Regions from separate parts of the Photobacterium damselae subsp. damselae genome, predicted to be linked through region 2. Evidence: predicted binding sites of a transcription regulator. Region 2 holds the regulator's gene; the other holds the start of a gene.

Region 1 (4,934 bases), 1.6 Mb from region 2:
TCTCTCCAATGGCAGCGAATGCACCCGTTAATGCGGTATGAGTACATCCCATTCCTGTAACATGTGGCATCATGGCATGACCATTTGTGATGGTGACAGTAGTTTCAGCATCTACGATATAGTCTGTTTCGCCAGAGATAACAACACTGCACTGATATTGCTGAGCAAGTTGTTTTGCAGCACTGCAAGCTTGAGCTGTAGAGTCTTGGGCATCAACGCCTTTGCTATTACTTGTGTGGCCGGCTAATGCAATAATTTCTGATGCATTGCCACGAATGGTAACGTTATTAGCAAGGGCAACTAAATCTTGAGCGGTTTGGGTTCGTAATTGACTTGCTCCACATCCAACAGGATCAATAACAACAGGTTTGTTGTAACGATTAGCCTGTTCGATAGCAAAATGCATCCGTGGTATCCAATGGCTATCTAAGGTACCTATATTGATGACAAGAGCACCAGAAATCGCCATGAGTTCAGCCAGTTCATCACGACTGTGGGCCATGATAGGGGAGGCTCCAATAGCAAGTAAGGCATTGGCCGTGTTATTCATAACCACATAGTTAGTTAAATTGACGACCAGAGGTTTTTGCTGTTTTAGCGTTGCAAGAGATTGAATGATAAGAGAGTGATAATCGTGTTGCTCCATGCCTATTTCCTTTTATCAAATACAAAAAAGGCTGCACAGAGCAGCCTTTTTATCATTCCAAACTATTAGAAGTTTGCAGAACGTGGAGTACGTGGGAATGGGATTACATCACGTACGTTACCCATGCCAGTTACGTAAGAAACTAGACGCTCAAAGCCTAGACCGAAACCAGCGTGAGGCACTGTACCGTAGCGACGTAGGTCACGGTACCAGTTCATGTGTTCTGGATCGATGTTCATTTCACGCATACGTGCATCAAGGATATCTAGACGCTCTTCACGCTGAGAACCACCGATGATTTCACCGATACCAGGTGCTAGAACATCCATCGCCGCTACTGTTTTGCCATCTTCGTTCATACGCATGTAGAACGCTTTGATGTCTTTAGGGTAGTTCTTAACGATTACAGGAGCTTTGAAGTGCTCTTCAGCAAGGAAGCGCTCGTGTTCAGAAGACATATCAATGCCCCACTCAACGTCGAACTCAAACTTACGGCCAGAATCTTGTAGGATCTTAATTGCATCAGTGTAATCAACTTGAGCAAAGTCAGAAGATACAAATTGCTCTAGACGAGTGATTGCGTCTTTGTCGATGCGTTGTGCAAAGAACTCAAGATCGTCACGACGCTCTTCTAGTACTGCTTTGAATACAAACTTCAGCATGTCTTCAGCCAGTTTTGCAACATCATCAAGTTCTGCAAAAGCAACTTCAGGCTCAACCATCCAGAATTCAGCTAGGTGGCGGCTTGTGTTTGAGTTTTCAGCACGGAAAGTCGGACCGAAAGTGTATACTTTGCTTAGTGCACAAGCATAAGCTTCAGCGTTTAGCTGACCAGATACTGTTAGGAATGTTTCTTTACCAAAGAAGTCTTTGTCAAAATCTACATCGCCTTTATCTGTCATTGGCAGATTAGCCAAATCTAGAGTCGATACACGGAACATCTCACCAGCACCTTCACAGTCAGATGCTGTGATAAGTGGAGCAGACATCCAGAAGAAACCTTGCTCGTGGTAGAAACGGTGAATCGCTTGAGCTAGACAGTTACGTACACGTGCAACCGCACCAATTACGTTAGTGCGAGGGCGTAGGTGAGCCACTTCACGTAAATACTCAATTGAGTGACGAGTTTTCGCCATTGGGTAAGTATCAGCATCTTCAACCCAACCAACTACTTTAACGTCGGTTGCTGCTAGTTCAAAATCTTGACCTTGAGCAGGAGATTCAACAATTTTACCAGTAACCTCAACAGAGCAACCAGTAGTCAGTTTTAACACTTCAGACTGGTAATTATTTAACTCGTTAGGAACCACGGCCTGAATCGGGTTGAAACAAGAGCCGTCATAAATGGCAAGGAAAGAGATTCCAGCTTTGGAATCACGACGAGAACGGATCCAACCGCGAACAGTTACTTCACTGTCTACAGCTAGTTTACCGCTTAGCACGTCAGTTACAGGCGCGTAAGTCATGTTTAAATTCTTCTCCGTTAAGGCACGATCAAATTGTGCTTAATATACAGTCCAAGTGTCCATATTACCTTTCTTACGCTTGGCATCAAGTCTTGTAAGGGTATGAAACCATAATTAATTTCGCTATGGTCTCGAAATGTACAATTAATCGCTCAACTTTTATGCAAATACGTATTAGGTATTAAATTTTATTTGATTACTGATAATAGGCGGTTATGCCAATCTAAGCAATGGCTAAGTATTTGTGAGTCTGTATAGATAATCGCCAGTTGCGTTTAATACAGGTCTCAATACAAAGTTCGGTTGCTCTTGGTTTTTGACTAATAGGTTGCAATGCAATGGTTACATCAGATCGTAAAGCAACACCATTGAGCAATTCATCCAGTTGATCTAGGTCTTTTTGGGTACCAACAGGATGCTTAATTTCGTTTGCTCGTGATAACGCCTTTTCCAATACTGGCAATTTGCCTTTCATATTGATCTTTGGAGAAACCGTTACCCAAGTTGCTTCCGTTGCTTGAATCTCAGAAGTACCACTGGTTTCAATTTGGCACTGATAGCCAGATGCTTCTAACGCTTGAGTTAATGGACGTAAATCATAAATGCATGGCTCACCACCTGTGATAACCACATGTTTTGCGGTATAGCCTTGATCTTGTAACAAAGAGACAATGCCCTGTGCGTCGATCTCTGTCCACAATGGTGAATCACCAGTTTTCGCCATAATACGATCTAACGTTGTAAAGTCTTGAGGCTCTGCTGACCAGGTCTGCTTGGTATCACACCATGAACAGCCAACAGGGCAAATTTGTAAACGTACAAAAATGGCTGGAACACCAGTAAATACGCCTTCACCTTGAATGGTCTCAAAGACTTCGTTTAGTTTGTACACGATAAACCTCATGTCGTTAGAACAAAATGAATAAATAGAGCTCTTCTTTATTTTAGAGAAGAAATTTTCTCACTGGTCGATATTATGGCAGAAGCCTGATCTGTTGTCTTTTATTGTTTCCACGTGATGGATATCACGGAGTTGGCATGAAAGACTTCACAATTACTTCGCAAAGTAAAAAAATTCATTTTCGACGCTTTTCTCTCGATTTGTATTACGGAGTACTGACATGTATGTCGCCCAACCAGGACACATAGATCACATAAAAAGAAACAATGCCGGGAGCGTCTATAAGCTTATCGATTTATACGGCCCTATATCGCGCATTGAGCTTTCAAAAAGAAGTCAGTTGGCTCCAGCAAGTATCACTAAAATCACTCGTGAATTAATTGATGCTCATCTGATCAAAGAGACCCAATACCAAGAATCGACCAGCCGAGGTCGACCTGCCATTGGTTTAATTCCTAATAATGAGGGGTGGCAATTTCTCTCAATTCGCATAGGTCGAGGCTATTTAACCATCGCTTTGCATGAATTGGGTGGCGATATTTTAGTGGAAGAGCGTCAAGAGATCTCAGAATTGCATCAAGATGATCTTATTGAGAAACTCCTTGGTGAGATCAATATTTTCTTCGCCCGACATGTGAGTGAGCTTGATCGAATTACCGCCATTGCCGTTTCATTACCAGGACTTGTTAATGCTAAAGAAGGCATGGTGTTGCAAATGCCTCACTATGATGTAAAAAACTTGCCGTTAGGGCCTGTTATCCATCAGGCTACGGGGCTCCCTGTTTTTATTGGCAATGATACTCGCTCGTGGGCATTGGCTGAAAAGTTGTTTGGTCACTCTCAAGGGGTAGCCAATTCACTGCTCATTTCGATTCATCATGGGGTAGGCGCGGGTATTGTGCTTGATGACAGTGTGCTTCAAGGCAGTATTGGTAACGTAGGTGAACTTGGACACATTCAAATAAAGCCATTTGGTCGCCGCTGTTTTTGTGGCAATCATGGCTGTTTAGAAACCGTTGCCAGTCTTCAAGCGGTTCTTGAGCAAACAGAACAGTGTCTTCGGGATGGCCACCCATCGTCACTGCATGGTGGAAAAGTGACCATTGAACGTATTTGTGATGCTGCGGTTGAAGGGGATGCATTAGCACGACAAATTATCTCTGAGTTAGGTCATAATTTAGGGCAAGCCATTGCGATTATGGTGAATTTGTTTAACCCTCAACGTATCTTAATTGGTGGCGAATTTAATCGTGCCAAAAGTGTGTTATATCCAGCCATTATGGAATGCGTTCGAACTCAGTCGATCCCGCTGTACAACCGTGATTTAGATATTATGGAAAGTTGTTTTTATACACAAGCAACCATGCCTGGTGCCGCCTTAGTTAAGCAGGCAATGTATGATGGCCACTTATTGATGAAGTTAATTGAAGGGTAGGGAGTTTACTTACCTTGCCGATAAAAAAGAGTTAGTGGTTGGGCTAACTCTTTTTACTTGCCATTAAAATAATTTTTACCACTAAAACTTCTCTTTAATCTCCATATAACTCTCACGAATATGTTCAATTAAAGCTTGGATTCGTTTTGCTGGCTTTTTGGTATAAGGGTAAACCGCATAAATTCCGACCACTTTACCAGCATGTTCAGATAAGATTTCAACCAGCTTGTCATTATGAAGTTCATCATAGACTAAGCAGGTAGGGAGATAGGCGATCCCGTTTCCTGCCAATGCGACCTTTTTAAGTGCCGCTGCGTTATCAGATGAGAAATTACCCGCAACACGAAGGGTATAGACCTCATCATTACGAATAAACTGCCAGTCAAAGGAGCCTGATGCTTGATGGTTATAGCCTAAGCAGTTGTGGCGCAGTAAATCTTTAGGTGTGTTTGGAATACCGTGTTGAGCCAAATACTCAGGAGAGGC
Region 2 (4,934 bases):
CTCCTTGCATATTCCTTAACATGTTGTTAATAAATAGCCAACTATAGCAAAAGGATATGCAGGGAACTTATGTCAGCCAAACATCCCATTATCGCTGTCACTGGTTCATCAGGAGCCGGTACGACAACGACTTCAGAAGCGTTTCGTAAAATGTTTAATATGATGAACATTAAAGCGGCATGGCTTGAGGGTGATAGCTTTCACCGTTTCACCCGTCCTGAAATGGATGTCGAAATCCGTAAAGCAAAAGAACAAGGTCGACATATCAGTTATTTTGGGCCTCAAGCCAACGACTTTCCCCTACTTGAACAATTTTTTAAGCAGTATGGCGAAGATGGCTCTGGGGAGTATCGTCGTTATCTTCATACCTTTGATGAGGCGGTTCCTTATAATCAAATGCCTGGAACGTTCACCCCTAAACAACAACTGGCAGAGAACACAGATCTCCTGTTTTACGAAGGGTTACATGGCGGTGTGGTTGATGGTGATATCAATGTTGCTCAGCATGTGGATCTACTGATCGGCATGGTGCCCATTGTAAATTTAGAGTGGATTCAAAAAATAGTCCGTGACACCCGAGATCGCGGCCATTCACGAGAAGCAGTCACAGAATCTATCGTTCGCTCGATGGATGATTACCTCAATTATATCACCCCTCAGTTTTCTCGAACCCATATCAACTTTCAGCGAGTCCCCACGGTTGATACCTCAAACCCTATTAGCGCCAAAGGCATACCAACACTCGATGAAAGCTTTGTTGTAATCCGTTTCCGTGGGCTGAAAAATGTCGATTTCCCCTATTTATTGGCAATGATCCAAGGTGCCTTTATGTCTCGCCATAACACCTTAGTTGTACCTGGCGGTAAAATGGGATTTGCGATGGAATTGATCATGCGACCACTATTACAGCAGTTGATCGAAAAAGGAAAAATAGGCTAAAGAAAACCGTATGGCGAGATAAAGATTCTCGCCATAGTTATAACAAAGCTTATGCAGCAACCACTTGGTAGGAGTGAGTCAACTCAACGCCTTTACCTAGCATCAAGCAGACAGAGCAGTATTTTTCTAGAGAATTAGCTACAGTTTGAGCGACTAATGCTTCATCAAGATCAACGCCTGTCACCACAAAATGTAAGTTAGCTTGTGTAAAAAGACGAGGCGCTTGTTCACGACGAGTCGCTGAAATTTGAGCCTCACAAGCTGTAATTTTTTGTCCTGCTGATTTTAATCCTTCAACCACATCAACAGAACTGCAACCACCTGCTGCCATTAAGACTAATTCCATTGGACTTGGCGCTTTATCACCACCATTACCATCCATCACAACACTATGGCCTGAGCTTGATTGACCTAAGAACGTCATCCCTTCAACCCATTTCACTCGTGACTGCATCTTTGACTCCATTTTCAGACAGAATATACGTTTTAAACCTCATTCTTGATGATAAAACAGCAGGTGTAAACCTCTAAATTTAAGCCAGCGTCGCAAAATGAAGTATGACTTGTAGCACACTTTCAACCAAAGTTTTGTGATGAAATATTAAGCAATTTATAATTAACTGCTAACGGTGTGATCATGTGCACACTTATGAGTACAAAATGAGCGACTCCGTTAGATTAATATCAAGAAAAACCCAAAGAAAAAGGATACACTCTGTAACTATTCAAAGAAGCTTGCAAATTGCAGCGATATGAATACCCTGTCAACGAGTAGTCCTTTGGCCCTTAGACTTAAAAGGAATGCGTTGTTAGGCAACAAATGCAGAGGAAGTTATAAATATGGTTCCAGGTAAACCTCAAACAGATCCAACTCTTGAGTGGTTTCTTTCCCATTGCCACATTCACAAGTACCCGTCAAAGAGCACTTTGATTCACGCGGGTGAGAAAGCAGAAACTCTCTACTACATTGTGAAAGGTTCTGTTGCGGTGTTAATCAAGGATGAAGAAGGCAAGGAGATGATCCTGTCTTACCTAAACCAAGGTGACTTTATTGGTGAGCTAGGCTTATTTGAAGAAGGTCAAGAGCGTACTGCATGGGTTCGTGCTAAAACCCCATGTGAAGTTGCTGAGATCTCTTTCAAAAAGTTCCGCCAACTAATTCAAGTGAACCCAGATATCTTAATGCGTCTTTCAGCGCAAATGGCTCGTCGTCTACAAGTGACTAGCCAAAAAGTGGGTGACCTTGCATTCCTTGACGTAACAGGTCGCATCGCTCAGACATTGCTAAACTTGGCTAAACAGCCAGATGCAATGACTCACCCAGACGGTATGCAGATTAAGATCACTCGTCAAGAAATCGGCCAAATCGTTGGTTGTTCTCGTGAAACAGTGGGTCGTATTCTGAAAATGCTAGAAGAGCAGAATCTAATCTCTGCTCACGGTAAGACCATCGTTGTATACGGTACTCGTTAAGCTTTATAGCTCACGAGATACAAAAAAAACCGCATATTCTACTATGCGGTTTTTTTGTGCCTAAATAGCCACCACTGTCACAGACTCTTCACTTGCAGCAAAGAAAAGTTTTGCTACAGTTAATGCGAACCAATAATTTAAGCATTGAGTGTGATATATGGATATTGAACGCTTCACCGACCATGGACAGAGTCCGGCAACCGCCATCATTATGGATCTTCCTGCTACTGTAGAAATGACAGGATTTACTTCCCGTCGCTATCTTCTCTCTCAGCAACCGCCGCAAGCTCGATCATTTAGCGAAGAAACGCCTTATTGGGCAACCCCTCTTGAACGCTAATATTAATTAACTTCAGTCCAAATGATTTAGGTACGGAAAACGCCACCGCACCTAAATCATACTCAGTCGTCCAAATACTACCAACCTAAGCTAATACCTCATCAATTCTCATTACTTTGGTAAGTGCTTTCAAAAATACGATTGGCTGAAGCTTCTACAAATCCAGAAAAGAGATCGCCATTTGCCATCGGATATCGTTTAGCAAACTCATAAAAACCACCCGGTATTAGCTGCTTCCCATCGCTAAACTCCACCATAACTTTATCTGCCATGGTTGAAGATTGCTCCAACATTAATGCAGCACTACCTTTTACTGCGCCACCAGCTTGGTTAATCGCAAAACCATTGTGAGTCAGATAATGATTCACTTCCGCCACTTCAGTAAATTGCTCCAGTGGATTAATACTGACGGTAAAATGATTAGCGCCAAAACCATGGGCCGCTACCCAAGCTGCATATTCACTCTCTTGAGCTAACATTTGATATTCTTGATAACTCAACGTCCACGGTCTTCCTTGGGATAAAAACATTGAGTTAGAAAAATAGCCATGGGGAACTTGGTCTAACAGTTTGCGTACCAACAGTTGTAATTGGCTAGAACACTGCCCTAACTGGAGCTCACTAATAAAAACCTTGGGCAAAACTGGATTTGGATGTTCAAAGTGCTCAGCATACAGTTTCTTTTCCTCAAACTTATACTGACCTTTTGGCTCATATCCTACCGCGATAAAAGCTGCAGCTACCCGATCTAACCCGCAACGAGGCAAGTTATAGGTGCGCAAAGCAATATGATCGTTCATCAGAGGATCATCTTCTGTCAGCAACTGCTGAACTTTCTCAGCAGAAGGACATAACCGGGTAATGTAATCTTGCCACAACTGGGAAAATAACAATTGGGCTCGCTCCATATCGACTCCTTGATATCACTTGGATTCTATTTAAGGTAGCACAATTCCGGGAAGTAACTGCTCAGGCAATTCGACATCATCCCCTTCAACGGAGGCCATCGGGTAGGCGCAATAATCCGCGGCATAATATGCACTCGGACGTAAATTGCCAGAGGCACCAAGCCCACCAAATGGAGCACTGCCACTGGCTCCGGTTAATGGTCGATTACGATTAACAATACCGGCTCGAATATTGGCAACAAAGTAGTCCCACTGCCCATCATCCAGTGAAATCAATCCAGCAGATAAGCCATATCGAGTTTGATTGGCCAATTCGACCGCTTGCTCAAAACTGCTGTAGCGAATCACTTGCAGTAAAGGGCCAAAGTACTCTTCATCTGGAAGCGTAACTAACTTAGTTACATCCAAAATAGCAGGGGTAATAATGGCCCCTTTTCCTCGCTTAGCCGCTAGGAGTACCTCAGCACCTAACGTGGCTAAATATGCTTGAGCCGATAGTATTTTATCTGCAGCCCCACTTGATATTTGCGGCCCCATAAAAGGTTGCTCAGCGGAAAATGGGTCACCAACATGCAGTTGTTGGGTCACATTAACCAGTTGTTCAAGTAAAGCATCACCTTTATCACCAATAGGGAGATACAGTCGACGGGCACAAGTACAGCGCTGACCTGCACTCAAAAATGCTGACTGCACTATGGTATAAACGGTTGCATTAATATCATCACTGCACAAGTCAGTTACAATCAGTGGGTTATTACCTCCCATCTCCAACGCGAGCATTTTCTCTGGTTGTCCCGCTAATTGCTGATGAAGTAAATGGCCAGTTTGCGCACTACCCGTAAAAAGTAACCCATCAATCAGTGGAGATTGGGCTAGAGCTTCTCCAGTTGCTCGGCCACCTTGAACTAAGTTAATTACGCCATCAGGTAATCCAGCTTGCTGCCATAATTTCATTGTGACTTCTGCGGTTTTTGGCGTCAGATCTGAAGGTTTAAACACCACCGTATTGCCAGCTAAAAGTGCTGGAATAATATGACCATTTGGCAGATGACCGGGAAAGTTATAAGGCCCAAACACGGCCATTACACCAAGAGGTCGGTGGCGTAACACCATAGTGTTGTTCCCTTGTTGTTGTCGAGAAAGCCCAGTTCTCTCTTGATAAGCTCGTACCGAAATGGCCGCCTTCCCCACCATTGCACTGACTTCAGTTTTGGTTTCCCATAACGGCTTACCAGTTTCTTCAGCGATGGTGTAAGCGAGCTGCTCTTGATGTT

What was found. Region 2 encodes CRP, which controls carbon source genes, mostly activating them, when cyclic AMP is high. Its sites were predicted from a motif close to TGTGANNNNNNTCACA; they were not measured.
Region 1: a site for CRP is predicted at 3,127-3,142, ahead of WAX86_RS06260 (ROK family protein). Genes of this name have one in related genera too.

Annotation. Positions count from the first base shown of each region.
Region 1 is NZ_CP146970.1:1,386,548-1,391,481, forward strand. Features, by position in the region: gene thiM (hydroxyethylthiazole kinase) at 1-646, opposite strand, end outside; gene asnS (asparagine--tRNA ligase) at 712-2,112, opposite strand; gene queE (7-carboxy-7-deazaguanine synthase QueE) at 2,336-3,004, opposite strand; gene WAX86_RS06260 (ROK family protein) at 3,234-4,448, shown strand; gene WAX86_RS06265 (LysR family transcriptional regulator) at 4,530-4,934, opposite strand, start outside.
Region 2 is NZ_CP146970.1:3,028,159-3,033,092, forward strand. Features, by position in the region: gene WAX86_RS13920 (phosphoribulokinase) at 70-939, shown strand; gene WAX86_RS13925 (OsmC family protein) at 989-1,393, opposite strand; gene crp (cAMP-activated global transcriptional regulator CRP) at 1,780-2,412, shown strand; gene WAX86_RS13935 (hypothetical protein) at 2,570-2,752, shown strand; gene WAX86_RS13940 (DUF1338 domain-containing protein) at 2,854-3,660, opposite strand; gene astD (succinylglutamate-semialdehyde dehydrogenase) at 3,691-4,934, opposite strand, start outside.